4 regions of the Arthrobacter sp. DNA4 genome follow, and region 1 is predicted to be linked to each of the others. Evidence: predicted binding sites of a transcription regulator. Region 1 holds the regulator's gene; each other region holds the start of a gene.
The links. Region 1 encodes Rex, which represses fermentation and respiration genes when NADH is low (regulators of the CRP and FNR family bind a similar motif). Its sites were predicted from a motif close to CTTGTGAANNNNTTCACAAG; they were not measured.
Positions count from the first base shown of each region.

Region 2: araB (ribulokinase) is a predicted target of Rex. The motif match lies at 3,514-3,533, and genes of this name have one in related genera.
Region 3: benA (benzoate 1,2-dioxygenase large subunit) is a predicted target of Rex. The motif match lies at 1,298-1,317, and genes of this name have one in related genera.
Region 4: NMQ03_RS12540 (glyceraldehyde-3-phosphate dehydrogenase) is a predicted target of Rex. The motif match lies at 3,475-3,494, and genes of this name have one in related genera.

Region 1 covers NZ_CP101466.1:3,722,200-3,727,355, reverse strand. Annotated here, with positions in the region: gene NMQ03_RS17275 (helix-turn-helix domain-containing protein) at 106-318, shown strand; gene NMQ03_RS17270 (30S ribosomal protein bS22) at 469-567, shown strand; gene NMQ03_RS17265 (HAD family phosphatase) at 674-1,492, opposite strand; gene NMQ03_RS17260 (glutaredoxin family protein) at 1,571-1,825, shown strand; gene NMQ03_RS17255 (redox-sensing transcriptional repressor Rex) at 1,836-2,540, shown strand; gene NMQ03_RS17250 (hypothetical protein) at 2,611-3,438, opposite strand; gene NMQ03_RS17245 (YceI family protein) at 3,672-4,220, opposite strand; gene NMQ03_RS17240 (histidine phosphatase family protein) at 4,435-5,115, shown strand; gene NMQ03_RS17235 (TlpA disulfide reductase family protein) at 5,151-5,156, shown strand, end outside.
Region 2 covers NZ_CP101466.1:846,207-851,362, forward strand. Annotated here, with positions in the region: gene mmsB (multiple monosaccharide ABC transporter permease) at 1-637, opposite strand, end outside; gene mmsA (multiple monosaccharide ABC transporter ATP-binding protein) at 642-2,171, opposite strand; gene chvE (multiple monosaccharide ABC transporter substrate-binding protein) at 2,280-3,407, opposite strand; gene araB (ribulokinase) at 3,674-5,156, shown strand, end outside.
Region 3 covers NZ_CP101466.1:4,211,497-4,216,652, reverse strand. Annotated here, with positions in the region: gene NMQ03_RS19540 (benzoate/H(+) symporter BenE family transporter) at 1-109, opposite strand, end outside; gene catA (catechol 1,2-dioxygenase) at 201-1,082, opposite strand; gene benA (benzoate 1,2-dioxygenase large subunit) at 1,412-2,797, shown strand; gene benB (benzoate 1,2-dioxygenase small subunit) at 2,833-3,369, shown strand; gene benC (benzoate 1,2-dioxygenase electron transfer component BenC) at 3,494-5,065, shown strand; gene NMQ03_RS19515 (1,6-dihydroxycyclohexa-2,4-diene-1-carboxylate dehydrogenase) at 5,065-5,156, shown strand, end outside.
Region 4 covers NZ_CP101466.1:2,724,014-2,729,169, forward strand. Annotated here, with positions in the region: gene def (peptide deformylase) at 1-520, shown strand, start outside; gene NMQ03_RS12530 (HNH endonuclease family protein) at 573-1,370, opposite strand; gene NMQ03_RS12535 (hypothetical protein) at 1,495-1,704, opposite strand; gene NMQ03_RS12540 (glyceraldehyde-3-phosphate dehydrogenase) at 1,780-3,222, opposite strand; gene NMQ03_RS12545 (TspO/MBR family protein) at 3,530-4,063, opposite strand; RNA gene rnpB (RNase P RNA component class A) at 4,108-4,495, opposite strand; gene NMQ03_RS12555 (YaaA family protein) at 4,554-5,156, shown strand, end outside.

The sequences.
Region 1 (5,156 bases):
CAGTATCTATTTAAGGTGGTTGGTGGATGGCTCAGCATCGGAACACCGCATTGGCACGTACCTGGGGTCACTGTTGTCCATCCGTCAGCAAAGGAAAATAGGGAAATGTCGGCAGAACAGAACTTCTCCAACGCGAAGTTCCTGACCGTGGCTGAAGTAGCTGAGGTCATGCGCGTCTCCAAAATGACTGTTTACCGCCTGGTTCACTCCGGCGAAATGCCCGCGGTGCGCTTCGGCCGCTCCTACCGGGTCCCCGAAAACGCCGTCGAACAGTACCTCAAGGGTGCTGTTGTGGACGGCCACACCGAGACCGCCTAAGGGGCCTGTCCTGAGCCGCTCCCGATAAGCGGTACCCTGTTAAGGAACGTTTTACGTCATTGTAAGAATCTGTCAGTTGTTCAGTTCGTAGCTTTGTCCGCGGACATTCCCCATCAGGCAGGTACTGCATCTAGTTTGTAAGGAACTTTCGTGGGTTCAGTTATCAAGAAGCGTCGCAAGCGTATGGCCAAGAAGAAGCACCGCAAGTTGCTTCGCAAGACCCGTCACCAGCGCCGCAACAAGAAGTAGAGATACTTCGAACAGCGTGGAAATGCCCGCCGCCTTCCAAGGCGGCGGGCATTTTTTTGTCTCAGGGTAGTGGCTGGAGGCTTTTGCCTGCCTGCGGTGGGGTGGGTTATGCCCGGGGGCCGCGGATGCGGGCGAAGCCCTTCCAGAGGCCGTAGACAGCGCCGCCGAAGGTTGCCGCCTTCAGGCCCAGGGTGGCGGCGCGGCGGCCCGCGCGGAAATCATAAACGGGCCAGTTCCGGTCACGGGCGTGCCGGCGGAGCTTGGCGTCCGGGTTGATGGCCACGGGGTGTCCCACCAGTGACAGCAGCGGCACGTCGTTGTAGGAGTCGCTGTACGCCCAGCAGCGCTTGAGGTCCAGGCCCTCCTGGTCCGCGATGCCCTGGACCGCTACGGCTTTGGCCGAGCCGTGCAGGATGTCCCCCACCAGGCGGCCGGTGTACATCCCGTCCGACACCTCACCCACTGTCCCGAGCGCTCCGGTCAGCCCCAGGCGGGTGGAGATGACTGTTGCCACTTCAATAGGGGTTGCCGTCACCAGCCAGACGCGCCGGCCCACCCGGAGGTGCTGTTCCGCCAAGGCCTTGGCGCCCGGCCAGATCCGGGACGCGATCATCTCGTCGTAGACTTCTTCGCCGAGGGCCTTGATGTCGTCAACCGTGATGCCGGCGGCGAGCGTCAGGGCCGAATCACGTACCGCATGGACGTCGTCGATATTCTCACCGCGCGCCACGAACTTGAACTGCTTCCACGCGAATCCGGCCGCCTGCACAAGGGTGAACGCGCCGCGCTGGTGCATCTTCCGCGCAACGTGGAAGAGGCTGGCCCCGCGCATCAGGGTATTGTCCACATCGAAAAACGCCGCTTCACCGGGCTGCGGCGCAGCAACCGGCCGCGTGACGACGGCGACGTATTTCTCCTGGGGCATGGACTTGAGTCTAGTCAATCCACTCGCTGGGCGACGTCGGCGTCACCCGCACGGCGCGAACGGCGATACCGTTAAGCCATGGCTACCCCCCGCGTCGTCCTGGTCACCAAAGCTGACTGCCACCTTTGCGAGGAGGCGCGCGACGCCGTCGGCCGGGTCACTGCCTCGTTGGGCCTCAGCTGGAGCGAAGAGCTGGTGGACAACCAGCCCGAACTGCGGGAGCGTTACGCCGAAGAGATCCCCGTGGTCCTGGTTGACGGGGTGCAGCGCGACTTCTGGAAGATCGACGAAGCCCGGCTGGAACGCGTCCTGCAGCGCGCCATGGCCAATTAGGGGGATGCGAGTGACGTCCTTGGATTCAACGTCCCAGCCTGTCCCGGGCATCCCTGATGCCGCGGGTGCACCGGCAAAGCAGATTCCCCCTGCTGCCGTGGCGCGGTTGACCCTGTACCTCCGGGCCTTGAACACCCTGCTGGCCGAGGGTGTTGAGCGCGTCTCCTCCGACTCTTTGGCGGAAGCCTCCGGCGTCAGTTCCTCAACGCTGCGCAAGGACCTGTCCCACGTGGGGTCCTACGGCACCAGGGGAGTGGGGTACGAGGTCCAGTACCTCAGCCGCCACATTGCCGCGGCACTGGGGCTGACGCATGACTGGAAAGTTGCGATCGTCGGAGCCGGAAACCTGGGCAAGGCGCTGGCGCGCTACGGCGGCTTCGAATCGCGAGGCTTCGATGTGGTGGCCATCTTCGACGCGGACCAGATGGTGGTGGGCAACGAGGTGGGATGGCTGCGGGTCAGCGACGTGGCGGACCTTGAGACCGTCCTACACCGCACCGGGGCCAACATGGTGGTACTGGCGCTTCCTGCGGCGGTGGCGCAGGGCATCTGCGACCGGGTCGTTGCGGCGGGCGTGCACAGCGTGCTCAGCTTCGCACCGGTGATGCTCCAGGTTCCGGAAGGGGTCAACCTCCGCAAGGTGGACATGGCCACGGAGCTGCAAATCCTGGCCTACCACGCCCAGCGGGCGCAGGCGCCGGGGCAGACAGCCTAGGGGCACGGTTTAAAGGCGGCGGCCCGGGATGCTGGACATCCCGGGCCGCCGCTGCGTTCTGTGTTGGAGGTCAGCGCCCGTAAGGGTTGCCGAAGCCGCCCGAATACGGGTTGGCGAAGGGCTGCTGCTTCCGGAAGTAGGGGGCAGCGGCAGGGAGGTAGAGCAGGACGATGGCGGCGATTCCCAGGACGGTCCCGATCGTTGCGAGGGAGGGGATTCCGAACAGGCCAAGGACGGACAGCGCTGCGAACACGGTTCCGAGTATGCGTGCCCAGTTCTTGCCCTTGCGGATGAAGAAGGCCACCAGCAGGTAGAGGGCGGCACCGATGATGCCGAAGACCACCAGGGAGCCGGCGATGAAGGGCTTGATGTCGTCGTAGGTGATGCCCGCCCCGCTGGCCCGGACCTGCTGTTCAAACTCCTGCCGGAACTGCGGGGCGTCCAGCTGGGTGAGGTTGATGAGGATGGAGATGACATAGATCGCGGTGGCCGCGATCAGCAGCCAGAACGCGATGTTCACCAGCTGGGGGATGCCGTTGCTGCCCGCCGGCTGCGGCTGCTCAGAGGGATACTGGCCGTAAGGGGACTGGCCATACGGCGACTGGCCGTACTGGGGTGCATTCTGGCCGTAGCCCGGGGACTGCGGAGCATTCTGCCCGTACGGGGAACCGTACTGCGGTGCGTTCTGCCCGTACTGCGGCGCTGCCGGCGGCTGGGAACCGTACTGGGGCTGGTTCTGCCCGTACTGGGGAGCGTTCTGGCCATACTGCGGCGCGTTCTGGCCGTAGCGGGGCTGCTGCGGTCCGGGCTGCTGGCTGCCGGACTGGCCGTTCCCTGGCTGGCCATTGCCGGAGTGGGGGTCTTGGGGCGCGGGAGGCGGGACGGGAGGAGTACTCATGGCGTTCCTTCTGCAGGTCGGGATCCAGGTAGGCTGCCGGGAACCGGTCCTCAGCCTTCCCCCCAGCGTGGCTTAAGTCCACCGTACCCCCGGCGGGTGGAGTTGTGGGTGATTCAGGTGGGATCCACGCCCGCGGCCGGCAGGTGAACCCGTGGGCAAGGGCCGTTGTTAAACACGGCACCCCGGTGCCGGGCCGGGATGGCCTGGTACCGGGGTGCCGTGAAACGCGAAACTTATGCTGCGGGGGCGATGAAGGCCAGTTCCAGGTTGATGGCAACCTTGTCGCTGACCAGCACGCCGCCGGCCTCGAGGACGGCGTTCCAGGTCAGGCCGAAGTCCTTGCGGCTGATGGTGGTCTCGGCGGTGAGGTCGGCGCGGGTGTTGCCGAACGGATCGACGGCCACACCGTGGAGCTCGGTCTCGAGGGCCACGGGACGGGTGACGCCCTTGATGGTGAGGTCGCCCTGGAGCTCGTAGGCGTCGCCCTTGGGGACGATCGCGTTGGAAACGAAGGAGATTTCCGGGAACTTCTCGACGTCGAAGAAGTCTTCGCCGCGGACGTGGCCGTCGCGGTTGACGTCGCCGGAGTCAAAGCTGGCGGTCTTGATGGTGGCGTTGACCTTGGAGTCGGCCACGTTTTCGGCGAGGTCGAGGGTGGCCTCGGCTTCCTTGAACTGGCCGCGGACCTTGCTGATGCCCGCGTGGCGGACGGTGAAGCCGATCTCGCTGTGGGAGTTGTCCAGGGTCCAGGTGCCGGTGGTGACGTCTGCGGGAAGTGCCATGATGTTGCTCCTTGGTGTGAATGCTGCCGTGGTCGTGAGGTTGAGACTTCATCGGTTGAAGTCTCAACTAACTTGCTGCATCCAGTATAAACATGCGTTTGCATCTTTTGTTCCCGGTTTCGGAACATTTCTTCAGAAACTTGAGTTCTACTCTTTGTAGAAAGTGCGTGCGGAAGATTTCGGATCGCACGCCATCTTTGAGAAACTGGTAAACATGCCCCAAGCCACTGTCCATCTGCTCCGCCACGGCGAGGTCCACAATCCCGACGGCGTTCTCTACGGACGGCTCCCGGAATTCCACCTCTCCGAACTGGGGCAGGAGATGGCCCGGATGCTTGCCGAACACTTCCGCGAGCGCGCCGAGCGTGGCGCCCGGATCACCTACCTGGCCGCCTCGCCGCTGGACCGTGCGCAGGAAACCGCGCGGCCGACGTCGGAAGCGCTGCACCTGCAGATCCACACCGACGGGCGCATCATCGAAGCGGAAAACTACTTCGAGGGCATGAAGGTCACCAAGGCCGAACTCCGCCGGCCGCGGCACTGGCCCCGCTTGGTCAACCCGCTGCGCCCGTCATGGGGCGAGCCGTACAAGCAGCAGGCCGCGAGGGTGGCGGCTGCCGTCCAGGACGCCCGGCTGAAGGCCATCGAACTGGCTGCCGGCGACTTCGGCGCCGCGGGCCCCGAGGCCATCCTGGTCAGCCACCAGCTGCCCATCTGGGCGGCACGGCTGAGCGCGGAGGGCCGGCCGCTGTGGCATGACCCCCGCAAGCGCGAGTGCACCCTGACATCCGTCACGTCCCTGGTGTTCGACGACGACGGCTCGCTGGTGCGGGTCGAGTACAGCGAACCTGCGGCGTCCCTTCTTCCCGGTGCCGCCAGCACCCCTGGAGCCTAGCAGTGAGCAACAACAACCTTCCCTCGCGCCGCAGCATGCTT
Region 2 (5,156 bases), 1.7 Mb from region 1:
AGACCAGGGGCTCGCTTTCGAGGTCGAACTTCCGGCGGATCCTGCGCTCCTTGAAAGCCTGGATCAGCAGGGCCGCCGTTGCGCCGACGCCCAGGATGACGGTAAGCCATTCCAGTACCGAGGTACCACCGGTGAGATCGGGGAGGAAGCCGCCGCCGAGGGCACGGAGTTCGGCGGGGAAGGGGGTGATCTGCTGGTTCTTCAGGGTGATGAGCGTCAGCCCGCGGAAGATCAGCATGCTTACCAGGGTGACGATGAAGGCCGGGATCCCCACATAGGCGATCCAGTAGCCCTGCCAGGCACCCACCAGGGCGCCGACCAGCAGGCAGGCAGGGATGGCGGCCCACCACGGCCAGCCCCAGTGCACGATCATGACGCCGGCCACGGCGCCGATGAACCCGGCCACCGACCCCACGGAAAGGTCGATGTGACCGGCGATGATCACCATCACCATGCCGATGGCCAGGATGAGGATGTAGCTGTTCTGGACCACCAGGTTGGTGACGTTCTGCGGTTCCAGCAGGATCCCGCCCGTCAGGCCCTGGAACAGCAGGACGATCAGGATCAGGGCAACGAAGATGCCAACCTGGCGGAGGCGGCTGGTGAGGAATCCGAGCGATTCTCGTAGGGCGGACATTTCGCTATTCCTTCTCTTTGGTCATGTAGTGCATCAGGGTCTCCTGGGTGGCCTCGGCGATGGGCACCTCACCTGTGATGTGCCCGGCAGCGAGGGTGTAGATGCGGTCGCAGATGCCCAGGAGTTCGGGAAGTTCCGAGGAAATCACGATGACGGCTTTTCCTTCGGCCGCGAGTTTGGCGATGATCGTGTAGATCTCGTATTTGGCCCCGACATCGATTCCGCGGGTGGGTTCATCGAGGATGAGCACGTCCGGGTCGGAGAACATCCATTTGCTCAGCACCACCTTCTGCTGGTTTCCACCGGACAGTTTCCCGGTGATGGCGGCCACCGACGGGGCTTTGATGTTCATGCTCCTGCGGTAGCCGTTGGCCACCACGGTCTCCTGGTTCTTGTCCACGAAGCCGCGCTTGGCGAGCTTGCGCAGTGCTGCCAGGGAAATGTTCCGCTTGATGTCCTCGATGAGGTTCAGCCCGTAGTGCTTCCGGTCCTCGGTGGCGTAGGCGATGCCATGCCTGATGGCGTCGGACACCGTTGCGGTGTTGATTTCCTCGCCGTATTTGTAGACCTTGCCGGAGGTGGCGGTGCCGTAGGTGCGGCCGAAGACGCTCATGGCAAGTTCGGTGCGCCCGGCGCCCATGAGGCCGGCAAGCCCCACCACCTCACCCTTCCTGACGTGCAGGTTGGCGTTGTTGACCACCATGCGGCTGTGGTCCTGGGGGTGGCGCACGGACCAGTCCTCGATCCGCAGGACTTCCTCGCCGATCCGCGGCTCGCGCTCCGGATACAGGCTCTCCAGGTCCCGGCCCACCATGCCGCGGATGATCCGCTCCTGGGTGATCTGGCCTTCGTCGAGCCGCAGGGTCTCGATGGTCTTGCCGTCCCGGATGATGGTGACGGCGTCCGCCACCTTGCGGATCTCATTGAGTTTGTGGCTGATGATGATGCTGGTGACGCCCTGGCCCTTCAGGTGGAGGATCAGGTCCAGCAGGTGGCCGGAATCCTCGTCATTGAGTGCGGCCGTGGGCTCGTCCAGGATCAGCAGCTTCACTTCCTTGGACAACGCCTTGGCGATTTCCACCAGTTGCTGCTTGCCCACGCTGATGTGCTGCACGGGGGTGACCGGGTTCTCGTCCAGGCCGACGCGGGCCAGCAGCCGGGCTGCCTCCAGGTTGGTCTTGCGCCAGTCCACCCACCCGTTGGTGGCCTGTTCGTTGCCCAGGTAGATGTTCTCGGCGATGGACAGGTACGGGCTCAGGGCCAGTTCCTGGTGGATGATGACGATCCCGCGCTTCTCGCTGTCAGAGATGCTGGAAAAGTTGCAGGGTTCGTTCTCGAAGAGGATCTCCCCGTCGAAGCTGTTGTGCGGATAGACGCCGGACAACACTTTCATGAGCGTTGATTTGCTTACTCCGTTTTCACCGCAGATGGCGTGGACCTCTCCACGGTTCACATCCAGGGTGACGTCCTGGAGGGCTTTTACGCCCGGGAACGTCTTGGTGATTCCTCGCATTTGAAGAATGGGTGTGTTCATCGTCAATTCCCACTGACTGGTCGAAGCTGGGCCTTCCTGCTGCTGCAGGCGGCGGCGGGAGGGGGCTGTGGCCGGACTCGCGGCCCGGCCACGGCCCCCGGACGCTGACTACTTGACGTCGGCGTCGGTGTAGTAACCCGAGTCGATCAGTTCCTTCTTGTAGTTGTCCTTGGTGATGATCACGGACTTCAGCAGGAAGGCCGGGACAACCTTGACCTTGTTGTTGTAGGTCTTGGTGTCATTGGTTTCCGGTTCCTGGCCCTTGAGGACAGCATCAACCATCTTGACGGCCTGTGCGCCGAGCTGGCGGGTGTCCTTGAAGATGGTGGAGTACTGCTCGCCGGCGATGATGGACTTGACGGAACCCTTCTCGGCGTCCTGGCCGGTTACCACGGGCAGGGTTCCCTTGGCGTAGCCGCCGGTGCTGGTGAGGGCCGAGATGATGCCGATGGAGAGGCCGTCATACGGGGACAGCACACCGTTCAGCTTGGTGCCGGAGCTGTAGGCGGAGGTGATGATGTCCTCCATGCGCTTCTGGGCCACGGGGGCCTGCCAGCGAAGGATGGCTGCCTGCTCAAACTTGGTCTGGCCGCTGGGGACCTTCAGGGTGCCGGCATCCAGGTACGGCTTGAGCGTGTCCATGGCGCCGGTCCAGAAGAAGTTGGCGTTGTTGTCGTCGGGGCTGCCGGCGAAAAGCTCGATGTTGAAGGGGCCCTTGCCGTCCACTTTCTTGCCGCTGGCGTCGACCAGGCCCAGCCCGGTCAGCAGCGAGGTGGCCTGCTGGACACCCACCGTGTAGTTGTCGAACGTGGTGTAGTAGTCGACGTTGGGCGTGCCGTTGATGAGGCGGTCGTACGCGATGACCTTGACGTTCTGCTCCTTGGCCTTGGCCAGGACGTCAGTCAGGGTGGTGCCGTCAATGGCGGCGATGATCAGGGCCTTGGCGCCCTTGGTCAGCATGTTTTCGATCTGCGACACCTGGGTGGGGATGTCGTCATTGGCGAACTGGAGGTCCGTCTTGTAGCCGAGGTCCTTCAGGGACTTCTCCACGTTGGCGCCGTCAGCGATCCACCGTTCGGACGTCTGCGTGGGCATCGAAATGCCTACCAGTGAATCGCTGGGCTTGGCGGCACCGCTGGATTCGCTGGCCCCGCCGCGGGAGCCGCAACCTGTGGCGCCCACCGTCAGGGCGAGGACAAGGGCCACCGCGCCCATCAGTTTTTTGATTCTCACCATTTTCTCCTTCCGCGGCAGCACTGCCGCGAAGTGTTGGTGGACCAGGCAGCACCAGTGCTCCCGGGTCCTGGCCACATTGTTGATGTGTCGGTTCAATATAGACCGGTTTGTGAACGCTAACAAGAGTGGCTGGCAGGAATTTGGAAACTTTTCGGCTTCATTGACTTCTTCGTTGTTAGCGTTCACACTTGCTGCAGCACGTAGCTACACCCTGACCCCTACAAACCCGGTAATGAGGCCCCTGCCTCCCGGACGGAGGCAACCCCATGCCAGATGCGCTGTTCACTCCCGGTTCCGAGTCCCGCCATGACCATTGCGTCATCGGGGTGGATTACGGAACCCTTTCAGGCCGTGCCGTGGTGGTGCGTGTCCGCGACGGCAAGGAACTGGGCAGCGCCGTCCATGAGTACCCCCACGCGGTGGTCACCGATGTCCTGCCCCGGGACACCGCGGGCGACGACGGCGCCCGGCTTCCCGGGGAATGGGCACTTCAGGTGCCCAACGACTACCGGGACGTCCTGCGGACCGCCGTCCCCGCCGCGGTGGCGGACGCCGGGATCGACCCCGCCGCCGTCGTCGGCATTGCCACGGATTTCACTGCCTGCACCATGGTTCCGGTTAAGGCGGACGGCACGCCCCTCAATGAACTGCCCGGCTTCGCCAACCGCCCGCACGCCTACGTAAAGCTCTGGCGCCACCATGCTGCGCAGGGCCAGGCCGACCGGATCAACCGGCTTGCCGCCGAACGGGGGGAGGACTGGCTTCCCCGTTATGGGGGCCTGATCTCCTCCGAATGGGAATTCGCCAAGGGGCTGCAGCTGCTGGAGGAGGACCCGGAGGCCTACGCCGCGATGGACCACTGGGTGGAGGCTGCGGACTGGATCGTCTGGCAGCTCTGCGGCCGGTATGTCCGCAACGCCTGCACTGCCGGCTACAAGGGCATCTACCAGGATGGCCGGTATCCGTCGGAGGATTTCCTGGCCGCCCTGAACCCGGACTTCAAGGACTTTGTCAGCTCCAAGCTGGAGCACACCATCGGCCAGCTGGGGGATGCTGCCGGCACCCTGACGGCGGAGGCAGCCGCCTGGACCGGGCTTCCGGAGGGCATCGCGGTGGCCGTGGGAAACGTTGACGCCCATGTCACGGCTCCGGCGGCGAAGGCGGTGGACTCCGGGCAGCTGGTGGCGATCATGGGCACCTCCACCTGCCACGTCATGAACGGCAGTGAGCTGCGCGAGGTACCGGGAATGTGCGGTGCCGTGGATGGTGGCATCGTGCCGGGCCTGTGGGGCTACGAGGCCGGACAGTCAGGCGTGGGGGACATCTTCGGCTGGTTCACCAAGTACGGCGTCCCGCCCGAATACCACCAGGCTGCCGAGGGCGCCGGACTGGGGATCCACGAGTACCTCACCGAACTGGCATCCCGGCAGGCCATCGGAGAGCACGGCCTGATCGCGCTCGACTGGCATTCCGGCAACCGTTCGGTCCTGGTGGACCACGAGCTTTCGGGCATTGTGGTGGGCCAGACCCTGGCCACAAGGCCCGAGGACACCTACCGCGCGCTGCTGGAAGCCACCGCCTTTGGAACCCGCACCATCGTGGACGCCTTCCGCGACGCCGGGGTTCCGGTCAAGGAATTCATCGTGGCCGGCGGCCTGCTCAAGAACAAACTCCTGATGCAGATCTACGCAGACGCCACCGGCCTGCAGCTGTCCACCATCGGCTCGGAACAGGGTCCGGCCCTGGGAT
Region 3 (5,156 bases), 490 kb from region 1:
GCGGACCAGCGGGCCGGACCCCCGGGCGTTCCAGCAGGGGTTCCGGCGCCGGTGCCGGCGGGGCTGACCCGACGGATGTGGCGGCCGGGTCGGGGCGGGGATGGCTCATCGGAACTCCTGGCTGGCGCGGAAAAACCGGAGGCGCTCCGAAGCATCAGCTCCGGAGCGCCTCCGTGCGGGGGTGTCTCCCAGTTTGCGTGCTACTTCTTCTGGCCCTGCTTTGCCAGGACGTAGTCATAAACTACTTCCTCGCCCTTCCCGTCGGTACGGGGGCGGGGGTCCAGCATCAGTTCCGGCTTCACGGCCGAGGCGATGTCGTCCGCGTTGTGGGGGTCGCCGGGGAAGTACAGCTGCTGCGTGACCGGCTCGTAGCCCGGCGCGGATACCTTGATGTGGATGTGCGCGGGACGCCAGGCGTGCCAGCCGGCGGCGTTGATCAGCTGCCCGCAAGCGCCGTCCGTGGGGATCTGGTAGGGCGCCGGACGCATCGTGTTGATTTCGAACCGGCCGTCGTCGGAGGCCTTGACGGTGGCCCGGAACAGCCACTCGGGCATGCCCGGGGCGTACTGGGAGTAGAAGCCGGCGGCGTCCGCGTGCCAGATCTCCACCTGCGCACCCTGGATGGGGTTGCCGTCGGTGTCGGTGAACTGGCCGGTGAAGCGCAGCGGGGTGCCCTCTTCGTCGTCGCGCATTTCCACGGTGGCGGGCGTCTGGAGTTCCGGAGAGCCGGGAACGTAGTAGGGGCCCTCGATGGTGCCGACGGTGCCGGGACGGTCCTGGGAGTTCACGTCCTCAACGGTGTGTTCAAGCCAGACGTCGAGGAACAGCGGCCATTCACCGTCCGTGCCCACCTTGATCAGCCATGCTTTCAGGGCGTTGTATTCCTGGTAGGTGACCTGGTGCTCGACGACGATGTCGTTGGCGGCCTTGATCAGTGCGCCGGCCAGCAGGCTCACCCGTTCCTTGGATACATCCACGCGGGAGAGCTTGCCTGACGCAGCGAACCGCTCGGTCGCCTTGGAGCCTGCTTCGACGGCGGTGCCTTCGTTTTCCGTGCGGCTGTCCGTTGGGGTTTGGGTCATGACGATGTCCACCTTCTTCATTGAATGGGACAGGAAGGGCTCCTGCTCCCCACGCGGCCTGCGGGGCGGGACGTTCCACCTGCCCTGCTCGGCACCGCGTGATCTCGGTCTCAAGCGTAGGCCCGGAGATAAGGACGCTACAAATATCAACTAGGCGTCTTTTGAGTCATTATCAGTACATAAACACACCCTTGGTGGAACCTAGGTATTTGCCTGATGTGAGGCCAATCACGAGCGGCAAGAATTGCTGGACAACGTCCGCCGCCGAAGCCTCTTCCCGAGTGGACCTCCGCCCATCCGTCCAGCAATCTCCAATGAAGGAGCACGCCATGACCGAGAACCTGATCCATGCCCGCGAGGTCCTTGCCGACGCCGTGATCGACGACCGCGAGAACGGCGTCATCCGGGCCAAGCGCGAGATCTTCACCGACCAGGAGATCTTCGAACTCGAGATGAAGCACATCTTCGAAGGCAACTGGGTGTACCTCGCCCACGAGTCGCAGATCCCCAACGTGGGGGACTACTTCACCACCTACATCGGCCGCACCCCCGTGATGATCACCCGCGACAAGGACGGGAACCTGAACTGCCTGGTCAACGCCTGTTCGCACCGCGGCGCCATGCTGTGCCGCCGCAAGACGGACAACCGCACCACCTTCACCTGCCCGTTCCACGGCTGGACCTTCAAGAACTCCGGCGAGCTGCTGAAGGTCAAGGACTCCCGGAACGCCGGCTACCCCGAGACCTTCAACAAGGAAGGCTCACACGACCTCACCAAGGTGGCCCGCTTTGAGTCCTACCGCGGCTTCCTGTTCGGCTCGCTGAAGGCTGAGGTGCTCCCGCTCGAGGAGCACCTCGGCGACGCTACCAAGGTCATCGACTCGATCGTCGACCAGTCACCGGAAGGCCTGGAAGTGCTGCGCGGTTCCTCCACTTACACCTACGACGGCAACTGGAAGGTCCAGGCCGAGAACGGCGCGGACGGTTACCACGTCACCGCCGTGCACTGGAACTACGCAGCCACCACGGCCCGCCGCAGCGCCGGAGACTCCGCCAACAAGACCAAGGCCATGGACGCAGGCAAATGGGGCAAGGTCAAGGGCGGGTTCTACTCCTACGACCACGGCCACCTGCTGCTGTGGCAGGAATGGACCAACCCCCAGGACCGCCCGCTCTGGGACCGCCGCGACGAGCTTGTAGCCAAGTACGGCGAGGAGATGGCCAACTTCATGATCAACATCTCCCGCAACCTCTGCCTGTATCCGAACGTCTACATCATGGACCAGTTCTCCTCGCAGATCCGCCACTTCCGGCCGATCTCCGCGGACCAGACCGAGGTGACCATCTACTGCATCGCCCCCAAGGGGGAGTCCCAGGAGAACCGTTCAAAGCGCATCCGCCAGTACGAGGACTTCTTCAACGCCACGGGCATGGCCACCCCGGACGACCTGGAGGAATTCCGCTCCTGCAACAAGACCTACTGGGCCACCAGCGCCCCGTGGAACGACATGACCCGCGGCTCCACCCACGAGATCGCCGGCCCGGATGAGCAGGCGCAGGCCCTGGGCATGACCAGGGTGATCGCCTCCGGCGTGCGCACCGAAGACGAGGGGCTCTACCCCATCCAGCACGGGTATTGGAAGGAAGTCATGGACCTGGCCCTGGCGGAGGAAGAGGAGCGTTCCGCCCTGGAATCCGTTCCCGTCACCGCCTGAGAGAGCCCGCCGGAACCATAGAGAGCACAGAACCCATGACCAACCTGATCCACACCGCCCCGGTCCTGAAGACCGCGGAGGAGATCGCAACCCTCGAAACCGTCCGGGCGTTCCTCTACCGGGAAGCCCGCCTGCTGGATGAGCGCCAGTTCGATGAATGGCTGGAGTGCTACCACCCGGACTCCGAATTCTGGATGCCGGCCTGGGACGTGGACGACCAGCTGACGCAGGATCCCCAGAACGAGATTTCCCTGATCTACTACGACAACCGCGGCGGCATCGAGGACCGGGTGTTCCGGATCAAGACCGACAGGTCTTCGGCCACCTCCCTCCCGGAGCCGCGCACGGGCCACAACATCACGGACGTGGAGGTTGTGGCGAACGACGGCGGCAAGGTGGACGTGCGCTTCAACTGGTTCACCCTGTACTTCCGCTACAACACGACGGACACCTACTTCGGCACCAGCTACTACACGGTGGACCTTTCCGGCCCGCAGCCGGTGATCCTGAAGAAGAAAGTCGTCCTGAAGAACGACTACATCCACCACGTGGTGGACGTCTACATGATCTGACCTGCCCGTAGCCGGCGCCCGGGACGTACGGGCTCCGCACGGCAGGTCCCACTCCGTGCCCGCCGGGCACGCCCCAACTTTTCCCCGGACGCGACGACGCGCCCGCCCCAGTCAGGAGGACCCCATGGGCCACAAAGTAGCCCTCAGCTTCGAAGACGGCGTCACCAAAGTCATCAACGTCGGCGACTATGAGACCGTCATGGACGCGGCCTACAAGGCGCGGATCAACATTCCGTCGGACTGCCGCGACGGCGCGTGCGGCACCTGCAAGGCGTTCTGCGATTCCGGCTCCTTCGACCCGGGCGACTTCATCGACGACGCCATGACCGAAGAGGAGCTCGAAAAGGGCTACATGCTGACGTGCCAGGCCGTCCCGGAGTCCGACCTGGCCATCCAGATCCCGGCCACGTCCGAATCGGCCAAGACGGCGGCCGCCACCTTCAGCTCCACCATCAAGGAGCTCAACCGGCACACGGACACCACGGTGTCCTTCACCCTTGAGGTGGAGAACCGGGACGCACTGGCTTTCCTCCCCGGGCAGTACGTCAACCTCAAGGTTCCCGGTACCGACGCCGAGCGCTCCTACTCCTTCAGCAGCGGCCCCGAGGTGGACGATGCGTCCTTCATGGTCCGCGTGACTCCGCAGGGCGCCATGTCCGAGTACCTGCGCGACCGCGCCGCGGTAGGCGATGCCATCGAGTTCACGGGCCCGTACGGATCCTTCTTCCTGCGCGAGCCCAAGCGGCCCCTGCTGCTCCTGGTAAGCGGCACCGGGCTGGCCCCACTGCTGTCCATCCTGGAAAAGCTCTCCGAAAACCCGCCGTCCACCCCGGTCCACCTCATCTACGGGCTCACCCGCGAGGCGGACATCGTGGGCCTTGACTGGCTCCGCGCCTACGAGGCGAAACTGCCCGGCTTCACCTGGGACTACATCGCCTCCGAGCCCGGCACCTCCGCCCCGCACACCGGCTACGTCACCCAGATCATCGAACCGAAGCACCTCAACGACGGCGACGTGGACATCTACCTCTGCGGCCCGCCGCCCATGGTCAACGCCGTCTCCAAGTGGCTGGATACCGAAGGCATCAAGACGGCCAACTTCTACTTCGAACGTTTCGCACCGAAGGAAACCACCGGGGGCGACGCCGAAACCGGCGCCCCCGCACCGGCCGGGAAGATCCAGGCCGAAGGCGACACCATGAGCCGCGGTGAGGCCGTGTCCTCACTGGAGACCGGCCGGCTGGATTTCCGCAAGGAGGACAGCTTCGCCCAGCTGGACGCCCGCATGGGCCTGGAGCTTGCGGTCAGCGAACTGCTGCTGGGACGGCTCAGCGAACAGCAGCTTCGCCAATTCCGCCGCCTGGCCGAAGCCACCACCGGCTCGGTGCAGGGCGGGAACATCACCGACCCCGAGGAGTTCGCGCGCACCAACGAGGAATTCCACGAGTACCTCTTCACGATCTGTGACAACCCGATGCTCCTGGAGTCCTACCGGCGCCTGGACGTCCACGCCCAGATGGCCGCGGCCTTCGAAGCCGGCACGCCGATCTTCGAACGCGTCACCCAGGACCACCTTGAGATCGTGAACGCCTTCGAACGCGGCGACAAGGACCATCTGCGCGCCGTCATCACCGCCCATGCCCAGGACGCGAAGGACACCATGGCCGGGGCCATCGACGCCAAGGCCGCCCGCTGATGGCTGCGCCGTACGCCGGGCAATACGTGACCCCTGGCCGGTTCGGCGGCAAGGTCGCCGTCGTCACCGGTGCAGCCCAGGGGATCGGCCG
Region 4 (5,156 bases), 1.0 Mb from region 1:
CGCCGAGGTGGAGGTCTTCGACGACGAACTGCGCACCCTGATCGCCGACATGTTCGAAACCAATGACGCCGCCAACGGGGTGGGCCTGGCCGCCCCCCAGATCGGCGTCGGCAAGCGGATCTTCGTTTACAAGTACGCCAATGACGACGGCGCTCCCCCAACCGGAGTCCTGGTGAATCCCGTCCTGACCCTGTCCAAGGTCTCGGGTGCTGCTCCCGATCCTGACGAGGAGGAAGAGGGCTGCCTGTCCTTCCCGGGCGAACAGTATCCGCTCAAGCGGGCCGAATGGGCCCGGGTGGAGGGCTTTGACGGGTTCGGGGAACCGGTCCGCTTCGAAGCCACCGGCTGGTTTGCCAGGGTCATCCAGCACGAGTATGACCACCTGGACGGCAAGCTGTACGTCAACCGGCTGATGGACCGGTATTCCCGCAAGGCCATGAAGCAGGCCAAGAAGAACGGCTGGGGCGTGCCGGGGCTGACCTGGATGCCTGGCGTTGACCCGGACCCCTTCGGACACTGACCAGGTTCAGCCGCTGAGCCGTTAGCCACCGACCCGTGCCGGCGGATGCCGGTCAGCCTGCCGTGATGGTCTGCTGCTCGGGGCAGGAAGCCAGGACCCGCTTCATGGCATCCTTTTCTGCTGCCGTTACCCACAGCCCGTACGCGGCCTTCACGGAAATCTGCCGGGCCACATAGTGGCAGCGGATTGCCGTATTTTTCGGCAGCCAGGTAGCGGCGTCCCCCGCGCTTTTTTGCTGATTGGCGGCGCCGTCCGCCGCGATGAGGTTCAGCGGATCGTTTGCCAGACTCTGGCGTTCCTTCGGCCCCAAACGCTGGGCACCCTTTTGCCAGGCATCACCCAGGGCGACGACATGATCGATCTGGACCGCGCGGCTGCTGTCGGAACCACGCCGGAAATCGACGTCCTGCCCTGTGTAGGGTTCCCGGAAGTGCCCGGCCGTCACCTTGCAGGAGGAACCCTCCGAGAACACAACATCGGCGAGGTCCCGGCGAAGAATGTCATTGCGGGTATCGCAGCCGTTCCGGTCCACATCGAGCCAGGCCTGGCCAAAGGCCTCCCGGCTGTAATCGCTGCTGGGCGCCCGCCCCTTGACGGCCAGGCCGTCCAGGGCTGCGACGGCGCTGCCGGCCGGCACCGGGTTGGGTTCCTGGACCGGCTTCATCCAGGCAGTGTCGAAGACCGGGGCCTCCGTGGGCCCCTCAGTGGCGGGCCCCGCTGCCGCGAACTGTCCGGCGGTGAAGAACCAGAACAGTGCGGCAATGATGGAAACCGCAGCCGTCACAAGAAGCGCCCAGGCCTGCCGGGAACGGCGGCGTGCGCGGCGGTAAGCGGACCAGCTGACGGTCATGGGGTTGACGCCGGGAAGGGGAAATCGGGCACCCCAAGAGCCTAGGACAAAGGCCGCGGTAGGCCGCTGATATCCACACTGTTGGGGACGAGTGATGGATCACAGCGCCGTGCACGGCGCCTGGTTATTGTTCCCTGGTGACCCGTCGCAGGTCTTCTTCCGCTATGGACAGCAGGTTCTCGAGCTGGCGCACCCGCTCGTCGGTGACGTCCCCGGTCCTCTGGGCTGCACGGGCGCGTTCCAGGAGCCGCACGGCTTCCTTATGGTTGGCTTTGGCCACGTCCAGTGCGTGCTCGAGGGTGGTTTCGTGCTGAAGTGTCGATTCGTTGTCCATGCCACCAGTGTGGTCCCGTTTCCCGGCTGATTCCAGAGAATCAGCCGGGAATTCGCAGGACGCGGCCGGATGTGGCTAGACGGCGATCGCGGCCAGGGCGGCAGCGCTTTCCTTGGCGGGGAAGGACGGCGGATTCACGCCGGCCATCTCTTCCATGACGCGGACCACCTGGCAGCTGTAGCCGAACTCGTTGTCGTACCAGACGTAGAGGACCAGGTTCTTGTCCGTGGACACGGTGGCCAGGCCGTCCACGATCCCGGCGCGGCGGGATCCGACGAAGTCGGTGGAGACAACCTCGGGCGAGTCGATGTAGTCGATCTGCTTGCGCAGGTCCGAGTGCAGCGACATTTCACGCAGGTAGTTGTTGACCTCGTCCTTGGTGGTGCCGTTTTCAAGGGTGAGGTTCAGGATGGCCAGCGAAACGTCCGGCGTGGGGACGCGGATGGAGCTGCCGGTGAGCTTGCCCAGGAGTTCGGGCAGCGCCTTTGCCACTGCCTTGGCGGCACCGGTTTCGGTGATGACCATGTTCAGTGCAGCGGAACGGCCGCGGCGGTCGCCCTTGTGGAAGTTGTCGATGAGGTTCTGGTCGTTGGTGAAGGAGTGGACGGTTTCCACGTGGCCGTGGACCACGCCGAACTTGTCGTTAATGGCCTTCAGGACCGGGGTGATGGCGTTGGTGGTGCAGGACGCCGCGGAGATGATCTTGTCCGAGTCGGTGATGTCCCGGTGGTTGATGCCGTGGACGATGTTCTTCAGTTCACCCTTGCCCGGCGCGGTCAGCAGGACCCGCGCAACGCCCTTGCTCTGCAGGTGCTGGGACAGGCCTTCGGCGTCGCGCCAGCGGCCGGTGTTGTCCACCACGAGGGCGTTGTTGATGCCGTAGGCGGTGTAGTCGATGGTGGCGGGGTCGTTGGAGTAGATGACCTGGATCTGGACACCGTTGGCCGTGATGGTGTTGGCGGCCTCGTCGATCCGGATGGTGCCCTCGAAGGAGCCGTGGACGGAGTCGCGGCGCAGCAGGCTGGCGCGCTTGGAGAGGTCGTTGTCGGATCCGCGGCGCACCACGATGGCGCGCAGGCGCAGGCCGTGGCCACCGCCGGCCTTTTCGATGAGGAGGCGTGCCAGGAGGCGGCCGATGCGGCCAAAGCCGTAGAGCACGACGTCGGTGCTGGTGCGGTCATCGCCGCCCCGCTTGCCCACGATCTCGGCGAGCTCGTCGCGGAGGAATTCCTCCAGCGTGGCGCCGTTGCCTTCTTCCTTGAACTTCTGGTTCAGGCGGGCGATGTCGATCGCGGCGGCGCCGAGTTCGAGTCCGGCCAGCGTGTTCAGCAGGGGCGCCGTGTCCTCCAGGAGCAGTTCGTCCTTGCTCATCCGGCGCGCGAAGCGGTGCGCCTTGAGGATGTTCATGGTGGACTTGTTGATCAGGCTCCGGCCGTGGATGCTGGTCACCACGTTGTTTTCGCGGTACAGCCTGCCGATAACCGGGATCATGGCCTCGGCGAGGGCCTCCCGGCCCATCCACGTATCAAGACAAGAATCAGACGTCTGGCTCACAGAAATACCTTCCTCGGTTCAGCCGTGTACGTCGTCGTACACAGATGTAGGCCACCTGATGATGTCCAGGGGCACCGGCGCCCGCAGGGGATGGTCCCCAGGCGCCTGGATCGCGTGCAAAGAAAAACCGCCGGTTGCGGACGCAACTTTCGGCGGTAGAACTCCTGCGTCCGGGATCCATTCTAATTTGGCCCGCCGCAGGGAGCACGTTTGCGCTGCGTGAAATCACTCACACGGCCGGGGCGGACCACCCAGCTGAAACTGCCGCCCTTCAGTTGTGGATGGCGGAGTACAGGTTCAGGCTGGCGGAGAACACGAGCCAGGAAAAGTACGGCAGCACCAGGTATCCGGCGGCGGCGTCCACCGGTCCGAAGCGCAGGATCAGGAACGCCAGGGTTGCGGTCAGCGCGCAGATGACAGCAAAGGCTGCCCACAGGGCCACCACTCCAAGCATGGGATACATGGCGAAGAACGTCACCGGCCACGCGGTGTTGAGCAGCAGTTGCATCACATAGCCGGCAAGGGTGGCCCCGGACAGGCGCCCTTTGCGCCAGACCAGCCAGGCGGCTGCCGCCACGCCGGCATAGAGCACCATCCAGGTGGTGCGGAACATCCACGACGGCGGCATCCACGGAGCTTTCAGCGAGCCCGCGTACCAGCCGTTGGAGTTAAGGATGATGGGAACTGAGGCGAGGACCCAGGCCAGGGCGGAAAGGGCCAGGAAGCCGGCGAGGGCAACGCCCTGTGAACGGATGCCGGGAATGCCCGCTGCGGGTGCGGGACGGGTTTCAGGAATTACGGGCACGGTTCAGGATCCCCGACGCATAGCCCGTGGTCAAACGCGGTTTAAGGATGGGACAGCCGATACGCCGGGTTCTGTTCTCCCCTGCCGTTACCGGGAAGGGAGCGACGGCCATCCATCTACGAGTACCGTTGCCGGCACCCTCCAGCGGCCTACCCGGACACTCGGGCGGGCAGCCCTCGAACGTGTCCTGTCTGGCCTTGCTCCGGGTGGGGTTTACCTAGCCTTCCCGGTCACCCGGGAAGCTGGTGGTCTCTTACACCACCGTTTCACCCTTACCTGCCCTCCTCGGCCGGAGCCGGAAATGCAGGCGGTCTGTTTTCTGTGGCACTGGCCTGCGGGTTACCCCGAGTGGGCGTTACCCACCACCCTGCCCTGCGGAGCCCGGACGTTCCTCGAGCCACTTGCGTGGCGCGCGGCCGTCTGGCTGTCCCATCCGGGTCCCAGTCTACCGGCGCCGCCGGCCGCCTTTTGCCGCCGGTAGGATCGGACGGTGCTGATTCTGCTTCCCCCTTCCGAAGGCAAGACACCCGCGCTCCGCGGACCCGCCGTCGACTGGACCGACCTGGGCTTCCCGGAGCTCAACCCGTACCGCGCCAAGGTCCTTGACGCGCTGGGAACGGTCAGCGCCCACCAGGATGCCCTCGCCCTGCTGGGCGTCGGAGCGTCCCTGCGGGACGACGTCGAACGCAATACGCGCCTGCACGCCGAACCGGCGGCCCCGGCGCACAGCATCTATTCGGGCGTCCTGTATGACGCCCTGGGCTACCGGACGCTGACGCCGGCACAGCGCCGCAAGGCCGATGAATCCGTCCTGGTGATCTCGGCGCTGTGGGGAGCCCTGCGTTTTGGCGACAGCGTTCCCGCCTACCGGTTGTCCATGGGCACGTCCCTGCCCGACGTCGGTAAGCTGGCTCCGTTCTGGAAGGCGCAGCTCAGCGACACCCTGGGCGCAGCAGCCCAGGGACACCTCGTGGTCGACTGCCGGTCCAGCACGTACGCAGCGGCGTGGGCGCCCCCGCCGGAACAGACCGTCTCCGTGAATGTCTTCACCGAGAGCGCCGGTGTCCGCAAGGTAGTGAGCCACTTCGCCAAG